DNA from 2 places in the Mesorhizobium sp. M0830 genome. Region 2 is predicted to be linked to the other one. Evidence: predicted binding sites of a transcription regulator. Region 2 holds the regulator's gene; the other holds the start of a gene.
What was found. Region 2 encodes PhoB, which activates phosphate uptake and scavenging genes when phosphate is short. Its sites were predicted from a motif close to TGTCATNNANCTGTCAT; they were not measured.
Positions count from the first base shown of each region.

Region 1: the regulator PhoB is predicted to act here: its motif matches at 13,616-13,632, upstream of NKI20_RS10540 (ceramide glucosyltransferase).

Region 1 covers NZ_JAMYOR010000013.1:25,173-40,638, forward strand. Annotated here, with positions in the region: gene NKI20_RS10485 (hypothetical protein) at 1-928, shown strand, start outside; gene NKI20_RS10490 (PDZ domain-containing protein) at 1,123-2,007, shown strand; tRNA gene NKI20_RS10495 (tRNA-Gly) at 2,191-2,264, shown strand; gene NKI20_RS10500 (LysR family transcriptional regulator) at 2,269-3,258, opposite strand; gene chvE (multiple monosaccharide ABC transporter substrate-binding protein) at 3,571-4,641, shown strand; gene mmsA (multiple monosaccharide ABC transporter ATP-binding protein) at 4,765-6,297, shown strand; gene mmsB (multiple monosaccharide ABC transporter permease) at 6,294-7,586, shown strand; gene araD1 (AraD1 family protein) at 7,790-8,782, shown strand; gene NKI20_RS10525 (ABC transporter substrate-binding protein) at 8,945-9,718, opposite strand; gene NKI20_RS10530 (2'-deoxycytidine 5'-triphosphate deaminase) at 9,818-10,912, opposite strand; SAM riboswitch at 10,995-11,072, shown strand; gene NKI20_RS10535 (O-succinylhomoserine sulfhydrylase) at 11,130-12,317, shown strand; gene NKI20_RS10540 (ceramide glucosyltransferase) at 12,332-13,483, opposite strand; gene apaG (Co2+/Mg2+ efflux facilitator ApaG/CorD) at 13,735-14,127, shown strand; gene NKI20_RS10550 (Hsp33 family molecular chaperone) at 14,172-15,203, opposite strand; gene argF (ornithine carbamoyltransferase) at 15,297-15,466, opposite strand, start outside.
Region 2 covers NZ_JAMYOR010000003.1:171,144-186,609, forward strand. Annotated here, with positions in the region: gene NKI20_RS03560 (PAS domain-containing protein) at 1-3,328, shown strand, start outside; gene pstS (phosphate ABC transporter substrate-binding protein PstS) at 3,839-4,894, shown strand; gene pstC (phosphate ABC transporter permease subunit PstC) at 4,959-5,942, shown strand; gene pstA (phosphate ABC transporter permease PstA) at 5,946-6,797, shown strand; gene pstB (phosphate ABC transporter ATP-binding protein PstB) at 6,794-7,597, shown strand; gene phoU (phosphate signaling complex protein PhoU) at 7,623-8,330, shown strand; gene phoB (phosphate regulon transcriptional regulator PhoB) at 8,350-9,039, shown strand; gene eglC (endo-1,3-1,4-beta-glycanase EglC) at 9,571-10,983, shown strand; gene NKI20_RS03600 (type I secretion system permease/ATPase) at 11,048-12,787, shown strand; gene NKI20_RS03605 (HlyD family type I secretion periplasmic adaptor subunit) at 12,791-14,110, shown strand; gene NKI20_RS03610 (ROK family protein) at 14,246-15,466, opposite strand, start outside.

The DNA of each region.
Region 1 (15,466 bases), on a different contig from region 2:
CCTGCACGCCACCTTCACCTTGAGCTTCGTCATCGCAGCGTTCGCCGGTCTCGATCTGCTGGCGCGCACGGGCCTGTCAAAACCCGCCCTCCTGGCGAAATGGATCGCATTCGGCCTGCTTTGCCCGCTGGTCAGCCTGATGCATCCCTACGGCGTGAAAGCCATCCTAGCCACGCTCACCGTCGCCTACGGCAACGAGGCGGTGCCGCTGATCATGGAATGGAAACCGTTCAGCCAGCCGGACAGCCCCGTCCAGGAAGTTGCGATGCTGTTGGCGCTTTTCGGGCTTCTGGTGTCACGGTTGCGGATTGGCTGGGCCAAGGCGTTGTTCGTCGTCTTCACCTTGCATGTCTATCTCGCCCATGTGCGTTTCATGTATCTGTTCTTCCTGCTGGTTCCCCTGGTGATCGCGGTCGATGTCGCACAGCAATTTCCCTCTCTTTCAGCCACCGCATGGCTGGCGGACAAGCGCGACAGACTGGAAAAATTCCTCGCAAGGCGGTTCTACGCGATCTGCGGCGCGGCTGCTGTCTTGCTGATCGGCGCGGTCGCCGTGCTCGGCAGCGCCTACCAGGTCACGCCGAGCCCGAAGACGTCGGCCAGCGGGGCGCTGGCCTTCGCAGAAAGCCATCATCTGTCCGGCAATGTGCTGAATTCCTACGATTTCGGCGGCACGCTGATTTTCCACGGGATCAAGACCTATATCGACGGACGGACGGACCAACTGTTCCTGGGCGGTTTCACAAAAGCCGATGACGAAACGGGACACAGCGACGGCAAGCCGCTCCTCGAAGCTCGGCTGAAGAAATATGCGATAGGCTGGGCGCTGCTGTCGACCGGCGACAGCCGCATCCCTTTCTTCGACCAGTTGGGCTGGAAGCGGGCCTATGCGGACGATTACGCGGTGATCTATCTGCCGGGCGCCTGACCCTGCCGCGTGCCGGCGCGAACCGGCTTCGCCAGCATTCGAACCTTGGCATCCGGCCTGCACTGATCGTCAGAAAAATCAGAGAAATAGTCCGGGAAAGTCGTCGACGTTAACTTCATGCCAGGCTAATTCATGCTATCGCTGCCGGCTGGTGATGCCGGAGGGCTGGCATCCCACAGGGGATGACGTCAATTATGTTTATGTTAAAGCGACGGGCCGGAAAATTTTCCAAGGCCGTTTTCAGCCTGGCCTGGGCGCTGCATCTGGCAGCAATTCCGATTTCCTATTCGACAAACGCATACGCGCTCAACGGCGATGTCAAGCTGCCCAAGCCTTATATTTCCAGGGCGATCGAAGCGGTCCTGCTGCCAATCAATGGCACTGTACGCAAGGAGTTCAAACTCAAGCCACACGCCCACGGCGTCCTTGTGCTGTCGGTGAAGCCTGGTGGCACCGGCGAAAAGCAAGGCATCAAGCCGGGCGATGTGATTGCCAAGGTCCACGGCCACAAGATCTACAAGCCGATCGATGTCGATACGGTGGTCTACCATTGGGCCAAAGCAGGCAAATCCGACTTCCGATTCGACTGCTATCGCGATGGCAAGTCCTACAACTCCAACGGCACGATTACGCTTAGCAGCTACGAAACCGCCGTCGATGTCGTCACTGTCGCGACGTGGACGAGTTGGTCCGTCGCAACTGCCTTCAGCTATTCGGAGTTCTACAGCGAATATAGCCAGGAGATGACTGCCACCTACGAATCATCCGAGACGACGGTGGAGGCGACCGCCTCTTCCGAGGAATTCACCTCCGAGGCCAACAGCGAGGCTACCGACGAAAGCGCGGACAGCAAAGCGGACGCGACAACTGACGGCGCGAGCGATTCGGCGACGGAGCCGAGCGATCAGGCAGAGGCTTCCGGAACCGACGACACCGATGCTCCCGCCGCGGAAGACAATTCTGACGGCGGCGACGATGGCGATGCCGCCGACGACAGTTCCGGCGACGATGATTCCGGTGGCGGGGACGACGGCGGTGGGGATGACGGCGGTGGCGACGATAGCGGTGGCGACGAGTAATCCGCCAGCCTGCCGACTACCGGATCGGCAGAGATATTCAGATGTTGGGTTCGAGCGCACGGCAATCGCTTCGGGCTAATTTTTCACCTTGCCGATGTCGACACTCAGTCTGACGCGATTGGCTTGGGTTCGGTCGGCTTTGCGGTTGCCCGAGCCTGTGCCGTCATGATAACCAGAACGCGCGCGGGTATGATGTAATGGTAGCTTGTCAGCTTCCCAAGCTGAACGCGCGGGTTCGATTCCCGCTACCCGCTCCAGCTGTCATCCCACCTCTCTCAGAATGAAATCGTGCAGCATCTTGGCGGCTGGCGACAGCGCGCGGTTCCTCACAGTGATCAGACTGTAGGGCCTGACCTCAATGTCGAATTCGGTCTGGACGACATCGATGGCGCCGGCCAGCCCGTCGGGATTCTGGATGAACTTCGCCACCTGGATCGATACCGGCGCAATGGCATCGGACTGCGCAACCATGACCAGGGTCAAGAGCAGTGAGCTGGTGTTGAGGATGCGATCCGGCAAGGCGATGTTGCGGTTGAGGAAATTGCTCTCCATCGCTTGGCGCAAGGGCGAGCCGCCCGACTGGAAAACCCAATCATAGGCGGCGGTGTCTTCCAGCCGCACCGGCTCGCCCTTGGTGAGCGGATGGCCGCGGCGCACGATCAGGCAAGCCTTCTCGACGCCGATGACGCGCGACTCGAACAGCCGCGGGTTGAGATCATCGGGGATGCGCGCGATGATGAAATCATGGCGCGTGGCGATCAGCTCGCGCGCCAGCACGTTGGAGGTTTCGACCTGCATGGTGATCTCGATGCGCGGATAGATGCGGCGGATTTCGCGGATTGCCGGCACCGCCAGTTCGATCGCCGGCGCCGTAACGGCACCTAGGAACACCGCCCCTCCTTTGCCCGCCTTGAGCTCGGAAATCTCACGATCGACCTCGCGCATCTCCAGCAGGATCGACCGCGCGCGCCTGGCCAAAGCTTTGCCGTAGGGCGTCAAAGTTATGCCGCGCGGCAGTCTCTCGCACAACTTGACCTCCAGCACCGCTTCCATCTCGCTGATCATGCGCGAGGCCGCCGGCTGCGAAATGTTCATCACCTGGGCCGCCGCGCTGACCCGGCCATGATCGTCGAGCGCGACGATCATTCGCATGTGACGTAGACTGAGACCGCTGCGCAGCAAGGTTTCGCCATCGCCCGGTTTTTCTTTGTAACGGTTTGAACCTGAACCAGAATTCCGCAGCGCAGGCATTGCGTTTCCCCTACTTGCCCTTACCGTCGCCAGAGAACGCGCCGGTCGATCTCGCCTCTTAGTGCATACCAAATGTGATATAGCAACCATCAAAGATCGCATTTGACAGTTATGGCAAAGGATCACACCCTTCGCGCGTTCCGAGACGTGACGGTCGATGACGAGAAAAATCGTATCGATTGAAATCAGCGCCTCGGGGCCATGGGAGGATACCGGAGATCCATATGACGGCAGCAGTGCTTTGGCACTTCTGCACGATTGCGCGGCCCGCGACCCCCGGGGTGCCGCGTCCATCAACCAGGGAGAGTTATAGTGAAAATCATCAAGACACTGGCCGCCGTCGCGGCCCTTGGCATCGCTGCCATGACCTACTCGGCGCATGCAGCCGATAAAGGTCTTGTCGGCGTGCTGATGCCGACCAAGACCTCGCAGCGCTGGATCAATGACGGCGACGCCGTCAAGTCCCAGCTCGAGGCTCTCGGCTACACTGTCGACCTGCAGTACGCGCAGGACGATATCCCCAACCAGCTCAGCCAGTTGGAAAACGAGATCACCAAGGGCCCGAAGGCGCTGATCATCGCCTCGATCGACGGCACCACCCTGTCGGATGCGCTGCAGAAGGCCGCCGATGCGGGTGTCGTCGTCGTTGCCTATGACCGCCTGATCAAGAAGACCGGCAATGTCGACTACTACACCACCTTCGACAATTTCGGCGTCGGCGTCATCCAGGCGAATTCGCTGGTCAAGGGCCTCAAGGAGCGTTTCCCGAACACCAAGCCGTGGAACGTCGAACTGTTCGGCGGCTCGCCGGACGATAACAATGCCTTCTTCTTCTACAACGGTGCGATATCCGTCCTGCAGCCGCTGATCGACGATGGTTCGATCAAGATCAAGTCCGGCCAGACCGGCATGGACAAGGTCGGCACGCTGCGCTGGCTCGCCGCCACCGCCCAGGCGCGCATGGACAATCTGCTGTCGGCCAACTATTCGGACGGCAGCCGCGTCGATGGCGTTCTGTCGCCCTATGACGGCCTGTCGCGCGGCATCACCGCCTCGCTGCGCGCTGTCGGCTACGGCACGGACGCACAGCCCTGGCCTGTTGTGACCGGTCAGGATGCCGAGACCGCCTCGGTCAAGCTGATCATCTCGGGCGAGCAGTACTCGACCGTGTTCAAGGACACCCGTGAACTGGCCAAGGCCACCGTCCAGCTCGTCGACAAGGTGCTCTCGGGCGGCAAGCCGGACGGGCTTGATGAAAAGACCTACAACAACGACGTCAAGGTCGTCCCCTCGATCCTCTTGACGCCGCATGACGTCGACAAGTCGAACTACCAGGCACTGGTCGTCGACTCCGGCTACATCAAGGCCGACGAACTGAAGTAACCCCGGTTACAAAGTCAGGGGTCCTGCGCAACGCAGGGCCCCTTTTCGTTAACCAGCGAGCCCGGTATTGTTCACCGACCTCGCCGGCAGTGTTTGCCGACCTCTCAAGGAGCGGTAGTCCCCATGGTCTCGACGATTTTGGAGATGCGCGACATCACCAAGACGTTCCCCGGCGTGAAGGCGTTGTCGAATGTCAACCTCAGCGTCGAGGAAGGCGAAATCCACGCCGTGGTCGGCGAGAACGGCGCCGGCAAGTCGACGCTGATGAAGGTGCTGTCGGGCGTCTATCCCACAGGCACCTATGACGGCCAGATCATCTTCAACGCCCAGGAATGCCACTTCAAAGGCATCCATGACAGTGAACACAAGGGCATCGTCATCATCCACCAGGAGCTTGCCCTGGTGCCGATGCTGTCGATCGCCGAAAACATTTTCCTCGGCAACGAGCACGCCAGATACGGCGTCATCGACTGGAATGCCAACGAGGCGCGCACCAGCGCCCTGTTGAAGAAAGTGGGCCTCAAGGAGGACCCCAAGACGCTGATCACCAATATCGGTGTCGGCAAGCAGCAGCTGGTCGAGATCGCCAAGGCGCTGAGCAAGGAAGTCAAGCTGCTGATCCTCGACGAGCCGACGGCATCGCTCAGCGAAAAGGATAGCCAGGCGCTGCTTGACCTTCTGCTCGAATTCAAACGGCAAGGCATGACCTCGATCCTGATCTCGCACAAGCTCAACGAGGTGAACCGGGTCGCCGACAAGGTCACCGTCATCCGCGACGGGCGTACCATCGAGACGCTGGCCAAGAAGGACATCTCGGAAGACCGCATCATCACCTCGATGGTCGGCCGCTCGCTCGACGACCGCTATCCGCCGCGCGAGCCTGACATCGGCGAGGTCGTGTTCGAAGTGAAAAACTGGTCGGTCTATCATCCGCTCCACGCCGAGCGGCAGGTGATCAAGGGCATCGACATCAATGTGCGCAAGGGCGAAGTGGTCGGCATTGCCGGATTGATGGGCGCCGGCCGCACTGAATTCGCGATGAGCTTGTTCGGCCGCTCCTATGGCCGCCATATCACTGGCGAAGTTCTGCTCAAGGGCAAGCCGATCGATGTTTCCTCGGTGAGCAGGGCAGTCGAACACGGCATTGCCTACGTCACCGAGGACCGCAAGACCTACGGTCTCAACCTCATCGACCATATCAAGCACAACATCACGCTGGCCAATCTCGGCGGCGTGTCGCGCCATGGCGTGATCGATGACCTGGGCGAGCTCTCCGTCGCCAACGACTACCGCGGGAAGACCAATATCCGCGCTTCCAGCGTCTATCAGATGACCGGCAATCTTTCCGGCGGCAACCAGCAGAAGGTGGTCCTGTCGAAATGGCTGTTCGCCGACCCGGATGTGCTGATCCTCGACGAGCCGACGCGCGGCATCGATGTCGGCGCCAAATATGAAATCTACACGATCATCGCCCGCCTCGCCGCTGAAGGTAAGGCGATCGTGGTCATCTCGTCGGAAATGCCAGAACTGCTCGGCATCACCGACCGCATCTACGTCATGAATGAAGGCCGCATCGTCGGCGAAATGCCCGCGGTGGACGCCAGCCAAGAAAAAATAATGCGCGCCATCGTTCGGGGAGAAGGAAAAGCAGCATGAGTACAGAAAGCGCCCCCGCCCCGCAGAGCAGCGTTGCCGAAGACGTGCAGCAGCGCCCCCGTATCGCCGTCTCGGCGCTGACGACGAACCTGCGCGAATACGGCCTGATACTGGCGCTGATCGCCATCATGGTGTTCTTCCAGTTCACCACCTCCGGAACGCTGTTCAAGCCGGTGAACCTCAGCAATCTGGTGCAGCAGAACTCGTTCATCATCGTGATGGCGCTGGGCATGCTGCTGGTGATCGTCTCCGGCCACATCGATCTCAGCGTCGGCTCCGTCGCCGGCTTCATCGGCGCACTGGCAGCGATGATGATGGTCATCTGGCCGCTCGGCCCATTGAGCAATCCGCTGGTGGTGTCGATCATCTGCCTCATCGTGGGTGGCGCGATCGGCGCGGCGCAAGGCTACTGGATCGCCTATCACCGAATACCGAGCTTTATCGTCACGCTGGCCGGCATGCTGATCTTCCGCGGCATCTGCCAGGCGCTGCTGGGCGGCGGATCCTCGGTGGGACCGCTTCCCGACGGCTTCAAGGCGCTCAGCTCCGGCTTTATCCCGGATGTCATCGGGCCACTGACGCTTATCCCGCCGACGGTGAACGCGGCCGGCAAGACCATCATAGGCAGCGGACTGACGCTGCACATGACGACGATCGTGCTAGGCCTGATCGCTGTGCTGGCCTACGCCTATTTCGGGCTGAGCACACGACGCAAACGCGAACGCCATGGCTATGAGGCCGAGCCCTTTCCCCTGTTCGTCATCAAGACGCTGGTTGGCAGCGCGCTGGCACTGTTCCTGGTCTACCAGTTCGCCAGCTACAGGGGCCTGCCGGTGGTGCTGCTCGTCATGGGCGTGCTGATCTCGCTGTTCGTCTTCGTCACCAAGCGCATGACCATCGGCCGCCGCATCTATGCAATGGGCGGCAACGCCAAGGCGGCGCAGCTGTCGGGTATCAAGACAGAGCGGCTCACGCTGATGGTGTTCGTCAATATGGGCGTGCTGTCTGCGCTTGGCGGCCTGATCATAGCGGCGCGGCTGGGACAAGCTGTGCCGGCGGCCGGCCTCGGCAGCGAGCTCGACGTGATTGCGGCCGTGTTCATCGGCGGCGCCTCGGCGATGGGCGGTGTCGGTCAGGTCATCGGCGCGGTTGTCGGCGGTTTCATCATGGGCGTGATGAACAACGGCATGTCGATCATGGGCGTCAATGTCGACTGGCAGCAGGTGGTCAAAGGCCTGGTGCTGCTCGGCGCCGTGATCTTCGACGTCTACAACAAGAACAAGGCTTGAACAGGTTTTAGGCGAGGCAAGCAGGAGGCAAACGATCGCGGCGCTGCTGGTAAACCTGCCGGCGTAAAGAAGTCCTTCAAGGACCAGGCCCGCGAGCGCAATCCGGACGAAGAGTTCAACCCGTGGCGCGGCGAGATCCGAGCCGCGCAGGTTAAGGTTTGCCAAATGGCAACCGGGCCAAGACAAATGAGAGAGGATCCATCATGCTGATCTCCCAGATTCTCGATGACGCCGAGACAATCCGTGTCGTTGCCCGCAACGGCGGCAAGACCCGGATCATCAATGGCGCCCGCAGCGTGTACTCGCTGGCGATGGAGGCCGCCCGCACCGGCGTCGGCCTCGTCGCGCTGATCGAGCGCAAGGGGCTTGGCGAAACGGTCGATCTCGAGGCCGCCTATAAGAAGGGCCGGCTGCTGTCGCCGATCAACCATCCAGACCCGGCGCATCTGCACCTGACCGGCACCGGGCTAACGCATCTGGGTTCGGCCGCGACACGCGATTCCATGCACAAGAAGCTCAGCGCCGACGGCGAGGAGCAGCTGACCGATTCCATGAAGATGTTTCGCATGGGGCTGGACGGCGGCAAGCCCGCGAAAGGCCAGATCGGCGTGCAGCCGGAATGGTTCTACAAGGGCAACGGCACGATGGCGGTGGCGCCAGGCGCGGCGCTCCTGTCACCGGCCTTCGCCAACGACGCCGGCGAAGAGCCTGAGGTGGCCGGCATCTACGTCATCGGCGATGATGGCGCGCCCTTCCGCGTCGGCTTCACGCTGTCGAACGAGTTTTCCGACCACGTCACCGAGCGCGTGAACTATCTCTTTCTCGCCCATTCCAAGCTGCGCAACGCTTCGTTCGGCCCGGAGATCCTGATCGGCGACCTGCCGGCTGACATCCGCGGCACCTCGCGCATCGTGCGCGACACCGAGGTGCTGTGGGAAAAGCCGTTCCTGTCCGGCGAAGCGAACATGTCCCACACCATCGCCAATCTCGAGCATCACCACTTCAAATATGCCGCCTTCCGCCAACCAGGCGACGTGCATGTGCACATGTTCGGCACGGCGACACTGTCCTTCGCCGACGGCATCAAGACCGAGCCAGGCGACGTGTTCGAGATCGAGGCCAGTGATTTCGGCCTGCCGCTGCGCAATCCGCTCGAGATCGAACAGCCGGTGAAGGTGGCGGTAAAGGCGCTTTGAAAGGGTGATCTCCCCCTCGTGGGGAGATGTCGCCAAAGGCGACAGAGGGGGGTGCCTCGCGTAAAGCGCCAACCTCCATCTGTCGCAAGAAGGTTGCATCCGGTCGAGCCGACCCCCTCTGGCCTGCCGGCCATCTCCCCCTCAAGTGGGGAGATTGCTGCTTCAATAGATATCGAAGTCGAAATACTTGGCCTGGATCTTCTTGTAGGTGCCATCGGCGACAATCGCGTCGATGGCAGCATTGAGCTTGTCGCGCAGTGCCGTGTCTTCCAGGCGGACGGCAATGCCGGCTTGTGTCTCCGTGCCCTTGACGTCGCCGACCAGCTTGCAGCAGCCCTCGCTTGCCTTCTTCAGCCAGTCCATCAGCACGAACTTGTCCGAGATCACGGCGTCAAGCCGGCCGTTGGTCAGGTCGGTGATCGCTTCTTCCTGGGTCGGGTAGAGTTTGGCCTCGGCGCCCGCTTTGCCATAGGTATTCTGGGCATAGTCGGCCTGCGTGGTCGAGGCCTGGGCGCCGACTGTCTTGCCTGCAAGGGCCGCCGGTTCGGTCGAGGTGAGGTCGCTGTCCTTCGGCGCCACCAGGGCGAGCGGCGTCGTGTAGTATTTGTTGGTGAAGGAGACCTGCTTCTTGCGCTCCTCGGTGATGCTCATCGAGGCGATAATGGCGTCGAACTTCTTCGCTTGCAGGGCTGGAATGATGCCATCCCAGTCCTGAGTGACGATTTCGCACTCGACCTTCATCTGCGCACACAGCGCGTTGGCGATGTCGATATCGAAGCCTTCGACTTTGCCATCCGAGGTGATGGTGTTGAATGGCGGATAGGCGCCCTCGGTGCCGATCTTGATTTTCTCAGCTGCCTGCACCGACAGAGAGCCAGCCGCCATCACCAGCATGGCAGCGCCTGCTGCCGATATGATCCATTTCGAAATCTGCATTTTCTTGGTTCCCCTTGAACGCCGCCAGCTTGACGACCAGAAAGGCAGCCAAGCATGGCGAGGCAGCGCAGGCAAGTATTTTGCCTGGGGGTAATGGGTTCAGCGCGCGGGGCGGAAATGCTTGGACAGCTTCAAACCCTGCGCCTGGTAGTTGGAGCCGAGATCGGTGCCATAGAGCGCCTGCGGCCGCTTCAGCATGTGCTCGTAGACCAGCCGGCCGACGATCTGGCCATGGTCGAGGATGAACGGCACTTCGTGGCTGCGCACTTCGAGCACCGCCCGGCTGCCGGTGCCACCGGACGCCGAATGGCCGAAGCCCGGATCGAAGAAGCCGGCGTAGTGGACGCGGAATTCGCCGACCAGCGGATCGAAGGGCGTCATCTCGGCGGCGTAGAGCGGTGGCACATGCACCGCTTCCTGGCTCACAAGAATGTAGAATTCATCGGGGTCGAGCACCAGTTCGCCAGCGCCGCTCTTGTGGATCGGCTCCCAGAAGTCGACGACTTCCTGCGCAGCGCGCTTGTCGACATCGATGAGACCGGTGTGATGCTTGCCGCGATAGCCGACCAGACCGCTTTGATCGCCGTTCAGGTCGATCGACAGCGCGATGCCGCCGCCGGAAATGTTGGGCGGCTCCGTCGCGACCAATATCTGCGCGCGATGCAACTGATGCAGTTCGGCTTCCGACAGCAGCGCATTGCCGGTGCGGAAACGGATCTGCGACAGTCGCGAACCGGTGCGCGCGACGATCGGGAAGGTGCGCGGGCTGACCTCGAGAAAGAGCGGGCCATGATAGCCGGCGGCGATCTTGTCGAACTCGTGGCCGCGATCAGTCATGACACGGGTAAAGATGTCGAGCCGCCCGGTCGAGCTCTTGGGATTGGCCGAGGCCGAAATGTTGGCTGGCAATGCCAGGCTTTCGAGCAAGGGCACGATATAGACGCAGCCGGTCTCCAGCACCGCGCCCTCGGTCAGATTGATCTCATGCAGCTTCAGCCGGTCGAGCTTTTCCGAAACCTTGTGGTTGGGACCTGGCAGGAAGGAGGCACGCACCCGCCAGGCCTTGTCGCCGAGCCGGAGATCAAGACTGGCCGGCTGGATCTGGTCGGCATCGAGCGCACGCGCCGACTTCAGCGCGCCGGACTGGAAGAGCGCCGAAATGTCCTGATCGGGAAGAATGCCTGTTTGCCGCAAAGCTGACTCCGCTGCAACGCCGCTGGTACAAACCTCTTAATCAAGCCGGCAATTGACGCAAGCGTGGCGCGGGTCTAAAGGGTCGTTATCCCGTGGTGATTTGGCCGGTCGGCTTGCAGCCACGTTAAACAAGTCGCTAAAGGACCGTCGGGCCGCAAGGCCGTATGGACCGGTTGCGACTTTCGCGGCCGGTTTTTTTGTGTCTGGAAGAAGAGCGATGAGCACCAACAAGCGCAACTGGAAGCCTCAAACGGCACTCGTTCACAGCGGAACGCTGCGTTCCGGTTTCGGCGAAACGTCGGAAGCGATTTACCTCACCCAGGGCTACGTCTATCAAACGGCGCAGGCCGCCGAAGCCCGTTTCAAGGGCGAGGAGCCGGGCTTCATCTATTCGCGCTACGCCAATCCGACCGTCGACATGTTCGAAAAGCGCATGTGCGCGCTCGAGGGTGCCGAGGACGCCCGAGCTACCGCCTCCGGTATGGCTGCGGTAACGGCAGCGCTTCTGTGCAGCGCCAAGGCCGGCGACCATATCGTGGCGGCCCGTGCCCTGTTCGGCTCCTGCCGCTGGGTGGTCGAGACGCTGGCGCCAAGATACGGCATCGAGGCGACGCTGGTCGACGGCACCGACATCGCCAATTGGGAAAAGGCGGTCAAGCCGAACACCAAGCTGTTCTTTCTGGAAAGCCCGACCAACCCGACGCTGGAAGTGATCGACATCGCCGCGGTTGCCTCGCTCGCCAATTCGATCGGCGCCAGGCTGATCGTCGACAACGTCTTTGCCACGCCCCTGCAACAGAAGCCCTTGCAACTCGGCGCCCACATCGTCGTCTATTCGGCGACCAAGCACATTGACGGCCAGGGGCGCTGTCTCGGCGGCGTCATCCTGTCGGACAAGAAGTGGATCGACGAGAACCTGCATGACTATTTCCGCCACACCGGGCCCAGCCTGTCGCCCTTCAACGCCTGGACGCTGCTAAAGGGCCTGGAGACGCTACCGCTGCGCGTGCGCCAGCAGACGGAAAGCGCCGGCAAGATCGCGGATTTCCTGGCCGAGCGGCCGGAAATCGCCCGAGTCATCTATCCCGGCCGCGCCGATCACCCACAGGCTGATGTCGTAAAGAAGCAGATGTCGGGTGGCTCGACGCTGATCTGCCTGGATGTCAAAGGCGGCAAGCAGGCGGCCTTCGCCTTGCAGAACGCGCTCGACATCGTGCTGATCTCCAACAATCTCGGCGATGCCAAGAGCCTGATCACCCATCCGGCGACGACAACTCACAAGAACCTGAGCGATGAGGCGCGCGCCGAACTCGGCATCGGGCCGGGCACGCTCAGACTGTCGGTTGGCCTGGAAGACACCGAAGATCTGCTTGAGGATATCGCGCAGGCGCTGAAGGCCAAATAGCAAGCCTTTGGCTTTCAGGCGCCGGATGGCGTCTCTTCCAGCTTGGCCGCCTTGGTGCCGATGGTCATCGCGTTGCCGCGCCACTCGACGGCACCGCCGAGCCAGCCGCGCGCCCACATCGCAGGCAGGATCAGGTCGCGCGTTACCATCGCCGCGACCATGCGTGGCGACAGGCACCAGCCCTTTGACCAGGCCAGGACGCACTCGGGAAGGTAGAAGGCCGCCAGCACGGCAATGGCGGTTGCCCAGGGGCTGATGCCGGCGCTTGCCGCCGCAATCTGCGCCAGCACCAGCGGCACCACCGCGCCAGTCAGGATTTCAGGCGCGAAGAACAGCGGAAAGGTGACGCGGCGCAGGCGCGCCCAACGGGCTTGGCGCGACCAGATCTCGCCAAATGTGCGCCGGCCGAGCGGCTGCTCGAAGGGCGCGGCGACGAGATTGACGCGCAGGCCGAGGCCATTGACCAGCTTGGTCGCGGCGGCATCCTCGGCGATCTCGGCGGCCAGCGCGCGAATGCCGCCATTGGCATCGAGGATCGGCTTGTTCCAGAGCATGCTCTTGCCTTGGGCAAAGCCAAGTCCAAGCGCCTCGCCCGCGTATTGCCAGCGCGCCTGCAGCGTGTTGAGGAAAGCGCATTCGACTTCAGCCCAGAAGCCGGCCGGTCGCGAGCCGATTGGCGTCGAGCAGACAAGGCCAGTATTGGGTCGCCATGCAGCCATCAGGTGCTGGACGTAGTCTTTCGGCATCAGCACGTTGGAATCGGCCAGGACAACCCAATCGTGCCGCGCCGCTTCCCAGCCCTTGACGCAATTGTTGAGCTTCGGATTGGCGCTGATACGGTCGTCGCCGACCAGCAGCCGGGCCGGCACCTTGGGAAACCGGGCAATCGCCCTGTTTATCAGCCTGACTACTGGATCGTCGGCATGGGCAACACAGAAGATCAGCTCGTAACGCGGCCAGTTGAGCGAGAAGGCGCGCTCCAGCGTCTCGAGCGTGAACGGCTCAACGCCACGCGACGGCACGACGATCGACACCGGCCGCGGCTTGCCGGCCGGCGGCGCCATAGCGTGGCGACGTTTCAGACGCGAAGCCGCAAGCACGATGCTGGCGAGATTTGAGAGGATGAGAGCAATTGAAAGCGTGGCGACTACGAGAGTGAGTTCCATCGAGATCCGGTAACTCCAGAAAACCGGCCCGCCAGAACAATCTAGCCGGCATGACGACTGATCTCAACAGTTCGACAGAGCGCCCGAGTCGCGCGGCATTGATCGGCGCACACCATCATTGATCATTGTCATGTGTCACTTAAATGACATTCTTTGCCGGCACCTGCCCTTCAGACCGCGACGATAGGACGCGCACCGTTGACCGGCCACCACGGAGCGCCGAAAGTTACCGGATTGTATTGGAGCCGCTTATGTACAGCGCCGTCACGCGCAACATCGAAGTGCAGGTCAGGCCGTTCTATCTGGAGGATCGCTCGGATCCGTCCGAGAACCGCTATGTCTGGGGCTATCAGATAACGATCGACAATCAGTCGGACGATTCCGTCCAGTTGTTGTCGCGCTATTGGCACATCACCGATGGCACTGGCCGGGTCGAAGAGGTACGCGGCCCTGGCGTCGTCGGCGACCAGCCCGAACTCAATCCCGGCGACAGCTACCAGTACACGTCCGGTTGCCCGCTCTCAACACCGTCCGGCATCATGGTTGGGCACTACACGATGCGCAACAAGCGGGGCGAGACGTTCGACATCGCCATCCCCGCATTTTCACTCGACCTGCCGGGGATGCGGCGGACGGTGAATTAATTTGCCTCACCGGCCGCAAGGCAGCCGGCGAGGCGTGTTTTTCTCTACTGCGCCGCAAACTCCGCCGGGTCGAAGTCATATTGCTTCGAGCAGAATTCGCAGGCGACGTGGATGCCGCCGTCCTCTGTGCTGTCCTTGATCTCCTGGGCGGAAAAACCCTCGAGGATGCCGCGGATCTTGTCCCGGGAGCACGAGCACAGGTCGGCGACCGGTACGCCGCCGAAAACGCGCACGCCGTGCTCGTGGAACAACCTGTAGAGCAGCCGCTCGGCGCCGATCGTCGGATCGATCAGTTCGGTCGGCTCGATGGTGCCGAGCAGCGCCAGCAACTCGTGCCAGGAATTGTCGGCCGGATCGTGGATCTCCTCGCGCGGATCGCCATCGCCGCCCGGCAGATCCGGCACGCGCATGCGCTCGGGCGACTGCGGCAGGAACTGCGCCAGGATGCCACCGGCGCGCCACTGCTCGCGGGTGCCGCCCAGGCCGGGCGTCAATAGCTTGGCCACCGACAGCCTGAGATCGGTCGGAATCTGCTCCGACTGACGGAAATAGGTGCGCGCCGCATCTTCCAGCGTCTCGCCGTCGAGTTGGACGATACCCTGATAGCGCTGCGTGTGGGCGCCCTGATCGATGGTCAGCGCCAGCACGCCCGTGCCGAGCATAGTCTGCTGGGACGTTTCGCCCGCCGCGACCAGCGCCTCCAGCCGGTCGGCATCGAAACGCGCATAGGCGCGCAGCGCCGAGGGCGTGGAAAAATCCGCGACCAGCATGTCGACAGGCCCGTCGGTGCGGGTCTGCAGGATGAACTTGCCCTCGAATTTGAGCGAGGTGCCGAGCAGCACCGTCAGCACGCACGCCTCCGCCAGCAGCCGCGCGACCGGCTCGGGATAATCGTGGCGACTGAGGATGGCATCGAGCATCGGCCCGAGTTGGACGGTGCGGCCGCGCACGTCGAGCGGGCCGACTTCGAAGGGCACGACATGATCGTCGCCGGCGTAGCCGAATTCGCCGAGTTTGGGGTGATGTTCAGTCACTCGATAGGTTTCCAACATAACAAAGCTCCAGGGCGCGGCCATGCCGCCCTCTCGGGAGCATGCGTCGAAACGCGCTTGATTTGCGTGATGCGGCGCAAATAGGCATCACGCGCCCGGAGATCAAGCTCCCAGAGATCAAGCGCCGAGGCACCAGGCGAGCACGGCCTTCTGGGCATGGAGCCGGTTCTCCGCCTCGTCGAAGACCACCGAGTGTGGCCCGTCGATGACCTCGTCGGTCACCTCCTCGCCGCGATGCGCCGGCAGGCAGTGCATGAACAGCGCGTCCGGCTTGGCCCTGGCCATCA
Region 2 (15,466 bases):
GCTGGCCGGCGGCAAGCGGCTGATCTCCTATGTCGACGTCACCGACATGAAGAATCGCGAGGCCGAGGTTGCCGACGCTCTGGAGAAAGCGCGATTGGCCGAAGCAGTGATCAATGCCGTCAAGGATCCGATCTTCGTCAAGGACGACCATCTGCGCTTCGTTTTCGTCAACGAGGCGTTCGCCGCTTTGTTTGGCCAGACGCCGCAAGCCATGCTCGGCAGGCCCGGCGGCGATTTCCTGCCGGCGAATGCTGTGGCGCTTTTCGAGCAGAGCGAACGGGACGTGCTTGCCAGCGGACGCCCGTACGAAGTGGAAGAAAATTTCGAGGCCGACGGCGCCAGCCGTTCGCGCATCGTCAGGAAAAGCCGCGTCGGCATGGCCAGCGGCCGCAATTACGTTGCCGGTTTCCTGTTCGACATTTCCGACATGAAGCGCCGCGAGACCGAAGCCGAGGATGCGCGCAAGCATCTCGCCAGCGTGCTGGAATCCTTGCCGGCGGCCGTCATCATCTATGATCGCGACGACAGGTTCGTGTTCGCCAACCGCAAGATTCACGATACGCTTCCGGCCTTGAGGCCGGCATGGCAGCCCGGCTGCACATTGCGCGAGGCGCTCGTCCTCGGCCATGCCAACGGCTATTTCCGCAGCAGCGGCGATCCGCAAGTCGACAAGCTCTACGACGACGATCCCGATCGCTGGCTGGATGCGATCCTCGCCCGCTACCGCTTGCCCAATTCCTCGTTCGAGCGCCACAACCCCGATGGCCGCTGGTATCAGGTCTATGACATGCGGACCGTCGATGGCACATTCATCGGTGTTCGCGTCGACATCTCCGAGATCAAGAGCCGCGAGGCGGCGTTGCGCGATTCGATGCGCCAGATCGATCTGTTCCGGCATGTGCTGGACGAGCTCCCGGTCGCCGCCTTCATCAAGGCGCAGGACCTGAGCATCGAGTTCGTCAACAAGGCCTGGTGCGCGATCACCGGTTTTGCCAAGGAGGATGTCATTGGCCGCACCGACCGCCAGCTGTTCGGAGTGCAGGACGCCGATGGCTACAGCGATGACGACACGCAAGTCGCCGTGACAGGCACCGTCAAGGAGGTCGAGGAACCCGTCACCCATCGCGACGGCACGGTTCGACAATTGATGACGCGCAAGAGCCGGCTGGTGGCGCTGGACGGATCGGTGCATCTGGTCGGTTCCAGCACCGACATCACCGACGTCAAGGCGCGCGAGCGCGCGCTGGAAGAGAGCATGCGCGAGAACGAGGTGTTCCGCAGCCTGATCGACAACGTGCCGGTATCGATCTACGCCAAGCGCTCCGATCTCAGGCAGTTCTACGTCAACAAGGGTTGGAGCGATCTCACCGGCTTCGGCAAGGACGAGGCGATCGGCAAGACCGATATCGAGATATTCGGGTCGGACGGCGAAGCGTTCGTCGACAGCGACCTTGCGGTGCTGCGCACCGGTGAGACCCAGGAGGCCGAGGAGACGGTGACGCTGGCCGACGGCAGCGTCCGGCATCAGTTCGCGCGCAAGGGGGCGATGATCGCGTCCGATGGCTCGCTCTACCTGATCGGCTCGACCACCGATATCACCGAGTTGAAGACGCGCGAGGTCGAACTGCGCGAAGCGCGGCAGCGCGCCGTTCTCGCCGACCGCGCCAAGTCGGAATTTCTCGCCAATATGAGCCACGAGATCCGTACGCCGATGAATGGCGTGCTCGGCATGGCCGAACTCTTGGCCAAATCGGATCTCGACCCGAAGCAGAAGACGTTTACCGACATCATCGTGAAATCGGGCAACGCGCTGCTCACCATCATCAACGACATCCTGGACTTCTCCAAGATCGACGCCGGTCAGTTGGTGCTCGATCCGGCGCCCTTCAATCTTGCCGAGGCGATCGAGGATGTGGCGACACTGGTGTCGACACGCGCCAAGGAGAAGGATCTCGAGCTCATCGTGCGCGTCGAGCCTCGCCTCGAGAGCCTGTTTGTCGGCGATGTCGGCCGCATCAGGCAGATTGTCACCAATTTGCTCGGCAATGCAGTGAAATTCACCGACGAAGGTCATGTGCTGGTCGACGTCACAGGCGAGAGGGTTGCAACCGGAACGAAGCTCACCATCTCGGTCACCGATACGGGCATCGGCATCCCCGAGGAAAAACTGAAACTGGTGTTCGAGAAATTCAGCCAGGTCGACACCTCGTCGACGAGGCGGCACGAGGGAACCGGCCTCGGCCTTGCCATCACTTCGCGGCTCGTCGAGCTGATGGGCGGCGACATCGGTGTCGAGAGCGCCGAAGGCAAGGGCTCGACCTTCTGGTTCACGGTCACGCTGCCGAGTGCCGGACAGCAGAACGGGCAACGCATCATGCCGATCGACGTGACCGGCGCGCGCGTACTGATCGTCGACGACAACGCGGTCAATAGAGCCATCCTGACCGAACAAATGACATCGTGGACGTTCGATTCCTGCGCGGCCGAGAGCGGCGCCGAGGGCCTCAAGGTGCTGATCGCCGCCGCTGCCTATGGCGTGCCGGTCGATTGCGTCGTGCTCGACTACCAGATGCCTGAGATGAGCGGCGCCGAAATGGCGCGGATCGTGCGCAACACCGCCGGCCTTGCCGGCACGCCGATCATCATGCTGACCTCGGTCGACCAGTCGCTCGCCAACACCGGCTATCGCGATCTCGGCATCGATGCCCAACTGATCAAGCCGGCGCGCTCATCGGTGCTGCTGGAAACGCTGGTCGCAACCATCCAGCGGCATCGCCACAACACGACCGGCAGCGACGCCCTGCCGCTCGCAGGCACCGTCCCTTCGGGCGATATGGTGCCACCACAGCCGTCCGCGCCGGCAGAACAGCGGGCGCTGCTGCAGCCTCCCTCGCTACGCCCTCGGCTGCTCGCGACGGGTCGAGACGACAGGCTGGATATCCTGGTGGCAGAAGACAATGAGGTGAACCAGATGGTGTTCACCCAGATTCTCGGCGAGACCGGTTTCGGTTTCGAGATCGTCGGCAATGGCCGCAAGGCGCTCGACGCCTTCGGCCGGCTCAATCCGTGCATGATCCTGATGGATGTCTCGATGCCGGAGATGAACGGGTTGGAGGCGACCGCCGCCATTCGCCGGCTGGAGGAAGAAACCGGCACTCATGTGCCGATCGTCGGCGTCACCGCGCATGCGCTGAAAGGCGATCGCGAACGCTGCCTGGAGGCAGGCATGGACGACTACCTGTCCAAGCCGATCAGCCCCAGGGCCCTGCTCGAGAAGGTCGAGCGCTGGATCGGCGCCAGCCGCCAAGTTCAGCGTAACGCCGGGTAAGGGGTTCTCGCCGTGCCGGTTCGCGAGAACCAGGCAAAGATTCGCGACGCGTCCCACGCGCAGCACTATGGCGCGATCGCACCATATCAAAACTGTGCCTGATCAAGACAATGGCCATATTCGAATTCCGCTCTTCCCAGTTACGGGCGGGAGCAGCGACCGCCAGCATGGAACAGCGTCAACCTACCCCAACGGACCCTGTTTTTCGGCGATGGCCCGGCCACGACATCGTGGCCGCGAGCAACGCGCTCCCGTCCGGCTTTTTTTATAAGGCCGGCTAATCCCAAAACGCCGGCCAGCCTCGGGCCAAACGCAGCAAGTCCCTGATTTCGAGGACAAAGCCGAGCTCCATCAGGAGTGCTGGTCAGGCCACAATTTGTTCATCCCGATCATGCGTTACCGGGGTGACATCAAACTGTCATGCGACTGTAATAATCGAAGGCTATTGGCCTCAGCGGGCGCCGAGAGGAATGGCGCCGAGAGACCATCTTCCGAACAGGAGCAGGCCACATGAGACATTTCATCCGCTCGGCGGCCGTTGCGATCGCAATGGCTACGGCGTCCACTTTCACCCTTTCCGCGGCAATGGCAGCTGATCTTTCCGGCGCCGGCTCGACCTTCATCTATCCGGTGTTCGCCAAATGGGCCGACACCTACAAGAAAGACACCGGCGTCGGCCTCAATTACCAGTCGATCGGTTCGGGCGGCGGCATCAAGCAGGTCATCGCCAAGACCGTGACCTTCGGCGCCACCGACAAGCCAATGTCCGACGCCGACCTGGAAAAGAACGGCCTCGTGCAGTTCCCGATGGTGATGGGCGGCATCGTGCCGATCGTCAACCTGACCGGCATCAAGCCGGGCGAACTTGTTCTTGACGGCGCGACCCTGGCCCAGATCTACCTCGGCGCCATCACCACCTGGGATGATGCGGCGATCAAGGCGCTGAACCCGAACCTGACCCTGCCGTCCACCGCGATTGCCGTCGTGCATCGCTCGGACGGCTCGGGCACGACCTTCAACTTCACTAACTATCTGGTCAAGCTGTCGCCTGACTGGAAGGACAAGGTCGGTTCGGACACAGCCGTCGAATGGCCAACTGGCGTCGGCGCCAAGGGCAGCGAAGGCGTTGCCAATACCGTCAAGCAGACCGACGGCGGCATCGGCTACGTCGAGTATGCCTATGCCAAGCAGAATAGCCTTTCCTACTCCAAGCTGGTGAATGCCGCCGGCAAGGTCGTCGAGCCGTCGCTCGAATCCTTCGGCGCGGCTGCTTCGAATGCCGATTTCAAAGGCGCGAAGAACTTCAACGTCATCATCACCAACGAACCCGGCGACACCAGCTGGCCGATCGCTGCTTCGACCTGGGTGCTGATCCACAAGGTTCCCAACGATGCCGCCGCCACCGGCGAAGCGCTGAAGTTCTTCGCCTGGGCCTACAAGGACGGCAAGGATACCGCCAAGGCGCTCGACTATGTCTCGATCCCCGACAGCGTCGTCGACTTGATCAAGACCTCCTGGAAGGCCGACATCCAGGCCGACGGGAAGCCGGTCTTCGCAGGCGAGTAACATCCTTCGAAGGAGCGCCGCAGCGCGGCGCTCCTTTCCCTCAACTCAAAGAGCCGAGCTTCACATGAGCGCTGTCCAGGAAGCCTTGCCAGCCATTCGAGGTTCGCGCGACGCGATCGTCAGACGATTCGCGCTGACCGACGCAATCTTCCACGGGATGACCCGGGCCGCCGCCATATTGGTGCTGGTCCTGCTTGGCGGCGTCGCGATCTCGCTGTTTGCCGGATCCTGGCAAGCCCTGTCGACATTCGGCTTCTCTTTCCTGACCAGCGAAAGCTGGAATCCGGTGACGGAGAAATTCGGCGCGCTGGCACCGATCTACGGCACCATCATCACGTCGGCCATCGCCATCCTGATCGCCGTGCCGCTCGGCATCGGCATCGCCATCTTTCTCACCGAGCTTTGCCCGCGCCCGCTGCGGCGGCCGATCGGCATGGCGGTGGAACTGCTGGCCGGCATCCCCTCGATCATTTACGGCATCTGGGGCCTGTTCGTGCTGGCGCCGTTCCTGCAGACAACCGTGCAGCCGTTCATCATCGGCGTGTTCCACGGCATTCCCGGCCTCGGCAGCCTGTTTGCCGGTCCGCCCTACGGCATCGGCCTGCTGACCTCGTCGCTGATCCTCGCCATCATGGTGCTGCCCTTCATCACCTCGATCACCAAGGACGTCTTCGACACGGTACCGCCGGTACTGAAGGAATCGGCCTATGGCATCGGCTGCACGACCTGGGAAGTGACCCGCCGCGTCGTCATTCCCTACACGAGGATCGGTATCATGGGCGGCGTCATGCTCGGCCTTGGCCGCGCGCTGGGCGAAACCATGGCCGTCACCTTCGTCATCGGCAACGCCCACCGCATCTCAACCTCGCTGTTCGCGCCGGCAACGACGATCTCCGCGACCATTGCCAACGAGTTCACCGAAGCCGTCGGCGACCTCTACACCTCTTCGCTGGTGGCGCTCGGCCTGATCCTGTTCGTCATCACCTTCCTGATCCTTGCCATCGCCCGCTACATGCTGATGCGCATCGACGCCCGCACCGGAGCCTGACCGATGTCGACAGCCACATCGCTTCATCAGAGCCGCAAGAGGAAGAATGCCGTGATGATGACGCTGTGCGTCACCGCGGCGGGCATCGGACTTGCCTGGCTGGCGCTCATCCTCGGCGCGCTGGTCTACAAGGGCGCCGCTGGCCTGTCCCTTGACGTCTTCACGCAGATGACGCCGCCTCCCGGCGACGCCGGCGGCCTGCTCAACGCCATCTATGGCAGCGTGGTCATGACGATCATCGCCGTCATCGTCGGCACGCCGATCGGAGTGCTGGCCGGCACCTACATGGCCGAGTACGGTCGCTTTTCCAGGCTGACCACCGTGGTGCGCTTCATCAACGACATCCTGCTGTCGGCGCCGTCGATCATCATTGGCCTGTTCGTCTACGAACTTATGGTGCGGCCGATGGGGCATTTCTCGGCAATCGCCGGTGCTGTCGCGCTCGCCATCCTCGTCATTCCGGTGGTGGTACGCACCACCGAAGACATGCTCAATTTGGTGCCGAACGCCTTGCGCGAAGCCGGCACCGCGATCGGCGCGCCGCGCTGGGTGGTGATCAAGTCGGTGGCCTACCGCGCCGCGCTATCGGGCATTGTCACCGGCATATTGCTGTCGATCGCCCGTATCTCCGGCGAGACCGCACCACTGCTCTTCACGGCGCTCAACAACCAGTTCTGGTCGAGCAATCTCAACGCGCCGATGGCCAGCCTGCCTGTCACCATCTTCCAGTTCGCTCTCAGCCCTTACGAGGAATGGCAGCAACTGGCCTGGACCGGCGCACTCATCATCACATTGACGGTTCTCGCGCTCAGCATCGTTGCGCGCAGCCTGACCGGACGCAGAGAGGACAAATGAGCCAGATGTTGTCTCCAGACATGACGATCGCTGCCGAGGCCACCGCCAAGGCCAAGATCGAGGTCAAGAACCTCAACTTCTACTACGGCCAGTCGAAGGCGCTGAAGGACATCACTCTGTCCTTGCCGGAGCGCAGCGTCACCGCCTTCATCGGGCCTTCGGGCTGCGGGAAGTCGACGCTGCTGCGCGTCTTCAATCGCATCTACGAGCTCTATCCCAAGCAGACGGCCGAAGGTCAGGTGCTGCTCGACGGCCAGAACGTTCTCGACCGCTCGCAGGACCTCAACCTGCTGCGCACCAAGATCGGCATGGTGTTCCAGAAGCCGACGCCATTTCCGATGTCGATCTACGAAAACATCGCTTTCGGCATCAGGCTCTACGAGAAGCTGAGCAAGTCGGAGATGGACGGCCGCGTCGAGCAGGCGCTGAAGCGCGCGGCACTCTGGACCGAGGTCAAGGACAAGCTCGACGCCAGCGGCCTCAGCCTCTCCGGCGGCCAGCAGCAGCGGCTCTGCATCGCCCGCACCGTGGCGGTGAAGCCGGAAGTCATCCTGCTCGACGAGCCCGCCTCGGCGCTCGACCCGCTGTCGACCGCCAAGATCGAGGAACTGATCGACGAGTTGCAAGCCGACTACACGATCGTCATCGTCACCCACAACATGCAGCAGGCGGCGCGCGTATCGAAGCAGACGGCCTTCATGTATCTGGGCGAGCTGGTCGAGTTCGACCGCACGGAGAGGATCTTCACGTCGCCCCGCGAGAAGCGCACGCAGGACTACATCACCGGCCGCTTCGGCTGAGCTCAGGCATACGAGGAACAGGATAATGAGCGAACATACAGTCGCTTCTTTCGACGAGGATCTCGGTCAGATCAGCAGGCTCATCAGCGACATGGGCGATCTCGCTAGCTCGATGGTCGGCGGTGCGACCAAGGCGCTCTTGAATTCCGACAACGCCTTGGCACAGCGCGTCGTCTCCGACGACGCGATCATGGACGCGCGCCAGCGCGAGCTCGACGACCGTGCCATCACGCTGATCGCCAAGCGGCAGCCGATGGCCGATGATCTGCGCCATGTCGTCGGTTCTATCCGCATGGCCGGCGATCTCGAACGCATCGGCGACCTTGCCAAGAACATCGCCAAGCGTGTCGGCACTGTCGGCCTCAGCGTCACGCCGCGCGACCTTTCGCACTCGATCGATGGAATGGCACAACTGGTGCTGATCCAGGTGCAGGGCGTCATCGAGGAATATGCGGCGCGTGACGCCGCCGCGCTGGCGAAACTGCGTGCCGACGACGAACGCATCGACGTCAAATACACCTCCGTGTTCCGCGAGCTTCTCACCTATATGATGGAAGACCCGCGCAACATCACCGCGTGCACGCATCTTTTGTTCTGCGCCAAGAACCTCGAGCGCATCGGCGACCACGTCACCAACATCGCGGAAAATGCCTATTATGTTTTGACCGGCACCCAGCTGCCGGCCAATCGTCCGAAACAGGACGAGACGACAATGTCCGCGCCCGCGGCATGACGACAGGGGTAACCAGCCGATGATCGCGCCACGCATCATGGTGGTGGAGGACGAGGAGCCGCTAGGCGTGCTGCTCCGCTATAATCTGGAGTCCGAGGGCTATCAGGTCGAGGTCGTGACGCGTGGCGACGAGGCCGAGATCCGGCTGCAGGAGAACGTGCCTGACCTTCTGGTGCTCGACTGGATGGTGCCGGCGGTTTCCGGCATCGAACTCTGCCGGCGCCTGCGAATGCGTCCCGAGACCGAGCGGCTGCCGATCATCATGCTGACCGCGCGCGGCGAGGAGAGCGATCGCGTGCGGGGCCTCTCGACCGGCGCCGACGATTATCTGGTCAAGCCGTTTTCGACACCGGAGTTCATGGCCAGGGTCAAGGCGCTGTTGCGCCGTGCCAAGCCGGAACTGCTGTCCAGCGTGCTGAAGGTCGGCGACATCGTGCTCGATCGAGAATCGCACCGGGTCTATCGCAAGAAGAGCGAGATCCGGCTCGGGCCGACCGAATTCCGCCTGCTCGAATTCATGATGCGCCATCCCGGCCGCGTGTTCTCGCGTAGCCAACTGCTCGACAACGTCTGGGGCGAAACGATCTACATCGACGAACGCACGGTGGACGTGCATGTCGGCCGGCTGCGCAAAGCCGTCAACAACGGCCGCATGCCCGACGTCATCCGCACCATTCGGGGCGCAGGCTACGCGATCAGGGAAGACTAGCCGATAGATCGGAACCAAGGTTCAAATTCGATCAGCAGGTCGTCGCCAATGGCCACGCGATGGCAGACATTCAAGCAGGCGGGATCGAAGTCTAAACTGCCCTTCGCGGGGCTCGGCGCGTAGCTTGACTGGCTGGCGATTGCCCTCCGATCTCCCAATTCGCTTTTCTGCCAGGCTGGCCGCAGGAAGCACGGCCCGTGACACTTTAGTTGGTCACATTGCTATCTTGCCCGCAGACCTCCGATCAAAGTTGCGCGCCTCAAGAAACAATTTGAACTAATATGGCTATGTGCCCGCCAGAGGATGTGGTTTCGCATAAATGCGCAATTTTATTAAAAAAGTTCCTCAGACTAAGAATGAGTTTCTCTCCTCTTTATCGATTGTATGTGCTCCGAATAGTCAATACGATCTTGCATTGGATGACGATTCCGCGGGAACGATCTCGTTCGTTGCAACGTTGCTTTGAAAGCGGTCGCCGGACCTTGCGCCGAACGACTTGATCAGGTCGGGCACTAAGAGGAAGGATTTCTGATGAGCACGGTCTTAAACGCCAAAGGTATTCCTCTTCCCTACACCGGCGCGTCCAGTCATTGGTTCTCGGCAACCGGAGCCGGGGCCGAACTGCATGGCACCTCAGGCAACGACTCGTTCTGGGGAGACACCGGCGTCAATGTCACGATGTATGGTGGCGCCGGCGACGACTACTATCACCTCTATTCCACCAACAATAAGGTGGTCGAAGATCCCGGGGCCGGGATCGACACGATCGACACCTGGATGAGCTACAAGCTCCCCGACAATTTCGAGAACCTGGTCGTTACCGGCGCCAATCGATATGCGTTCGGAAATGCGTTGGACAACATCATCAAGGGCGGGTCGGGTCATCAGACGCTGGATGGCGGCAAGGGAAATGATGTCCTGATCGGCGGTGACGGCGCCGACACTTTCGCCATCTCCAAAGGAAATGGAAGCGATCTTATCTTCGATTTCGGTGCGACCGATGTGGTGCGCCTTAACGGCTATGACTTCACTTCGTTCGATGCCGTCCGTTCGCAGATGGTTCAGGTGGAATCGAACGTGATGCTGAACCTCGGATCTGACGAGATCCTGGTGTTCAAGAATACGACCATCGACAAGTTGCAGCCCACCCAGTTCGAACTGCCGATAGACAAGTCCGGAATGACGCTGTCCTTCGCCGACGAATTCAACACGCTGAGCCTTCGGGACGGGCAGGACGGCACCTGGAATTCCAATTTCTCGTGGGGCGCGCCGAACGGCAGCACATTGAGCAGCAATGGCGAGTTGCAATGGTATATCGACGCCAATTACGGGCCGACGAGTTCCGTCCACCCGTTCAGCGTTGAAAACGGCGTCCTCATCATCACCGCCGCGCAGGCGCCGGAGGACATCAAGCCTCTGATCAACAACTACGAATACACATCGGGGATACTGACGACCCACGACAGCTTCGCGCAAACCTACGGCTATTTCGAAATGCGGGCGGACCTGCCCGAAACGGCCGGAGCCTGGCCGGCCTTCTGGCTGCTTCCGGAAGACGGATCGTGGCCGCCGGAGCTGGACGTCGTCGAAACGCGCGGTCAGGATCCGAACACGCTTTTCATGACAGCGCACACCAATGAGACGGGAGAGCACACGAAGGTTTCGTCCACGGTGAACGTTGCGGACACTGACGGTTTCCACACCTATGGCCTGCTCTGGACAAAGGATGAGCTTGTCTGGACCTATGACGGTGTGAAGGTCGCCCAAGCGGCGACGCCGTCCGACATGCACGACCCCATGTACATACTGGCCAATCTCGCGGTCGGCGGCATTGCCGGCCAGCCTCCTGACCATCTGGCTACTCCAGCGGAGATGAAAATCGACTATATCCACGCCTATACGCTGGACCAACCCTTGGACATGGCAAGCGACCACTCGCTCTAAGCGGCGGCTTCATGTTTGAGGCCATTAGCCGTCAGGGAGCGCGGGGATGATTGGAGAGTCCAGTTTGCAGGCAGTTTTCAGGCGCGCCATCGCCGATGTCGGTGCTTTCTCGTTCCTCATCAACATCCTGCTGTTGGTGATCCCCCTCTATCTCTTGCAAGTCTATGACCGCGTCCTGCCTTCCTACAGCGTCGAGACGCTGTTCTACCTGTCGGCTATCGCGGTTCTCGCGCTCGCCTTTCTCGGTCTCCTCGATGCGGTCCGCTCCATCTACACGCAGCGCGTTGCAGCCACTGTCGACGACAGACTGGGTGCGAGGACATTCGCCGTCTCGCTTGAAGCCAAGTACGCCGGCGGCGCAGCCATGTCTCCACTGCGCGACCTTGCCTCGATATGCGCCTTCATCAGGTCACGCAGTGTGGCGGTCTTATTTGACCTGCCGTTTGCTCCCTTCTTCCTCACCCTGCTGTACCTCATCCATCCCTTTCTGTTTTGGCTTACGCTGGCAGGGGTTGCGCTGTTGCTTGCGCTGGTCCTGGCAAATCAGCTCGCCGTCGGCAGGAATGACGCTTTGTCCGCGGAACGTTCGGCTGTCGCCAGCCTGTCGGAGCAGGCCTTTGCCCGCAACGCGGAGACGCTGCTCGCCATGGGCATGGTCCAAAACGCGGCGCGCGTCTGGGGCAGGCACGTGGCGGAGGCGCTAATTCTTCATGACCGTTCGTCCACGGCCAACGCGATCTTCAGCGGAGCATCGCGAGCGGTACGCATGATCCTTCAGCTGGCGATACTGGGCGTTGGAGCATGGCTCGTGCTGCAAGGGAAGATGACGGCAGGGATGATCTTCGCGTCTTCCCTGGTGTCGTCCCGCGCGCTGCAGCCGCTCGACCAACTGATCGGTTCATGGCGGCAGATCGTTGACGCCAGACGATCGTGGAAGCGGTTGGACAAGGCGCTTTCCGCCCATCCGGCACATGCGCGAAAACTGACCTTGCCGGATCCGTCGGGCGAAATTGTCGTGCAGGGCCTGATCCTTGTCGCGCCGAACGCCACGCCCGGCACCGAACCCATCATCAAGCGACTGAACTTCCAGATCGGCGCCGGCGAAGCGGTTGCGATAATAGGTCCAAGCGGGGCCGGCAAGTCCACCCTGGCAAGATTGCTTGTCGGTGCGATCCAAGCGACCAGCGGCTGCGTCAGGATCAACGGCGCCGACCTCAGAAACTGGGACGAGAAGCAGCTTGGCCGTCATGTCGGATATCTCGCTCAGGAGGTGGAGCTCTTTCCCGGATCAATCGCGGAAAATGTCGCCCGCTTTGAACCTGATGCAAGTGACGCCTCTATCGTCGAAGCGGCAAAACGTGCCCAGGCGCATGAACTGATACTGGCGCTGCGCGATGGCTACCAGACCGGAATAGGTCCGTCGGACAGAACACTGTCGGGCGGCGAACGCCAAAGGATCGGGCTGGCGCGCGCCTTTTACGGCAATCCGCGTATTCTTGTGCTGGATGAGCCCAGCACACATCTCGACGGCAGCGGCGAAGCCGCGCTCGAAGACGTGCTTGCCGCGGCGAAAGGAGCGGGCGTTACGACGATCGTGATAACGCACCGCCCTTCGGTCGCCGCAGCCTGCGACCGCGTGATGCTTCTGCGCAGTGGAGTGATCGAAGCCTTCGGTCCAAGCGGCGACGTGTTGCGGCAGCCGATCGCCGGCATCGGCCTTCCCCCGAAGCGCAGCATGGCGGTGACGGGGTCCTTTGCAACGACGATCCGCACCACCCCTCATAACGTCCGCTTTGGATCCTAGAAGATGGCAGCACAGAGTCTCGTCTGGGAAGGCAAAGCGCGCACCGACATCCGGCGGGTGGCTTTCGCCGGATATGCGGCAACAGCGATATTGATAGGTTGTTTTGGCTATTGGGCGGTCAGTGCACCGTTGTCCGGCGCGGTCATCACGCAAGGCACAATCTCGGCGACAGGCGGAAACATCCTCATTCAGCATCCTGAGGGCGGTATCATTCAAGAGTTGCTCGCCCATGAAGGCGATCGCGTGCAGCAGGCCCAGGATCTGATCCTGCTGGATAGAACGGCCGCGCAAGCCGAGCTCAACCGGCTGACGAGACAGTCGATCGCGTTGAAGGCGAGCGCCTCGCGGCTGGAGGCGGAACGCGACGGATTGGACCAGCTTGCGCCAATCACGGCGGCCGCGCCAGCACCGTTCCAGGACGATTTCGAGATTCTGGTTCGAGAACAGCAGAAGGAATTCAATGCCAGGCTCGCCCGGTTTCGATCGGAACAATCGATCCTCGCGCAGCGGGTTGCCATGCATCGCCAGTCTGTCGTCGGATTGCAAGCCCAGAAACTGGCCGTCCAGCAACAGGCCGAAGTGGTGAAGAAAGAGCTCGGCATCAAGACCAATCTGCTGGACAAAGGCCTCACCAATCGCACTGAATATTCGCAGCTTTTGCGCAGCGAAGCCGATCTCGTCGGGCAGGCAGGGGCGCTGGAGGCAAATCTTGCAGCGGCCAACACCCAGATCGTCGAAGCCCAGGAGCAAATCGAGCGCCTGACCACGCAACGCGTGGAGGAAGCCCTGACGAAGCTCGACGAGGTACGGTCTTCGCTGGCCGACATCGACGAACAGATGCGGGCGTCCGAGGCAGTGCTGCGGCGGACGACGATCAAGGCGCCGGCAGCGGGCATCGTGGTGTCGTCCACCTATAATTCCAAGGGCAGCGTGATTGCCCCCGGCGAGAAGATCATGGAGATTCTGCCTACGACATCGGGTCTGGTCGTCGATGCACGGCTGCCGCCGAAAGACATCGACCAGGTTCATGTCGGCCAGCCGGCAAGACTGCGACTATCAGCGTTGAACATGCGGCTCACGCCTGAGATTTCAGCCACCGTGACGCAGGTTTCCGCGGACCGGCTCATCGACCAGGTTACGCATGAAGCGTATTTCCGCGCCAAGCTGAAAATTGCCTCCGCCTTGCCGCCCGGCGTGAAAGCGGAGCAGCTCTATCCTGGAATGCCGGTAGAAGCGTTCATAAGTACTGGCGACCGAAGCTTTTTCGAGTATCTCGCACGGCCGATGCGCGATTCCTTCGCTCGCGCTTTCACGGAGCGATAGATGCCGCGGACCGCGCAATCGATCGGCGCAGCAATGACTGCAAGGGACTTGGCTGTGAGAGTTCAACCTGGCGCGTGCGAACTTCCGCCCAGGTCGAACTCGGCCGTTCACAATTATTGGCTTTTGACCCTGGTCTCACGCGACACTCTTTCCGGCGCTCCCTCTCGCCAGCACACCTGGTGCAAAAATCTCCTGGTCGACGAAGGTCAGTGCCCGCATGGCGCAGCCTTCGCGGATCAGCGGCAGTTCGTTCGGCTCTGCCTCGAAGGAAATCCATTCGGAATGCTGGCCGCCGGCGGTCTGGGCGATGGCCTTGCGCAATGCCGGCTCGATCAGGTCGAAGGCGGCGGCGCTGACGCCGACCATGGCGACGGGCGCCGGATCGATCAGCGCGAAAAGGCTGCCGAGACCGTAGCCGAGGGCTTCGCCGGCCTTGCGGTAGGCCTCCCGCTCGGGCCCATCTCTTTCGCGGGCCACAGCCGCCAGCGCGCGCATGTCGGCGTCGCTGACATCGGCGACGGGTTCCGCGTCCTCACCCAATTGCCTTGCATTGCGCCAGATGGCGTAGTTGCCGGCATAGGCCTCGACGCAGCCGCGCCGTCCGCAGCGGCAGAGCGCGCCGTTCGGCCGATGGATCATATGACCGAACTCGCCGCCCGACGAGTGGGTGCCGGTGAACAATTCGCCTTTCAGCACCAGGCCCATGCCGATGCCGTGCGACAAAAGGATGGCGATGAAATCGTTGCGGTAGCGATCGGGATCGCGCCAGCGCAGCGCGATCGCCATCATGTTGCAGTCGTTCTCCATGGTGGCGGGGATGCCGAACTCGTCTTCGAGGATGTCGGCGAAGGCGATATCGGTGTGCGGCGTGATCGGCGACCACAGCATGGCGCGAGCACGGGTGTCGGTGATGCCCTGGATCGCCAGCGCGATGCGGGCGATCCTGTGAACGTCAAGATCGGGATCTTCGAAACGACGCCGCACGATTGCCGTGCATTCGCCGATCAGCGCGTCGCGCGCTATGGTCAACGTGTCCAGCCGGCGCTGTTCCTCTGATATCACCTGGCCCGCATAGTCGATGACGGCGACGGAGAGAAAATTCAGCGACAGCACCACGGTCATCACCGCTGCCGCTTCCGGGTTGAGGCTGAGCCCGACCTGGGGCCGGCCACGTTTGAGCGAGCCGGCCTCGCTTGGCTTGCTTTCTGTCAGGATGCCTTCACCGATCAGGTCGGAGGAGATCGCCGATATGGTCGAGTGGCTGAGGCCCGTGGTTGCGGCGATCTCGGTGCGTGACGGCTGTCTGGCGCGGCGGACAGCGGCGATCACCATCGCCCGGTTGCGCCGGCGCAAATC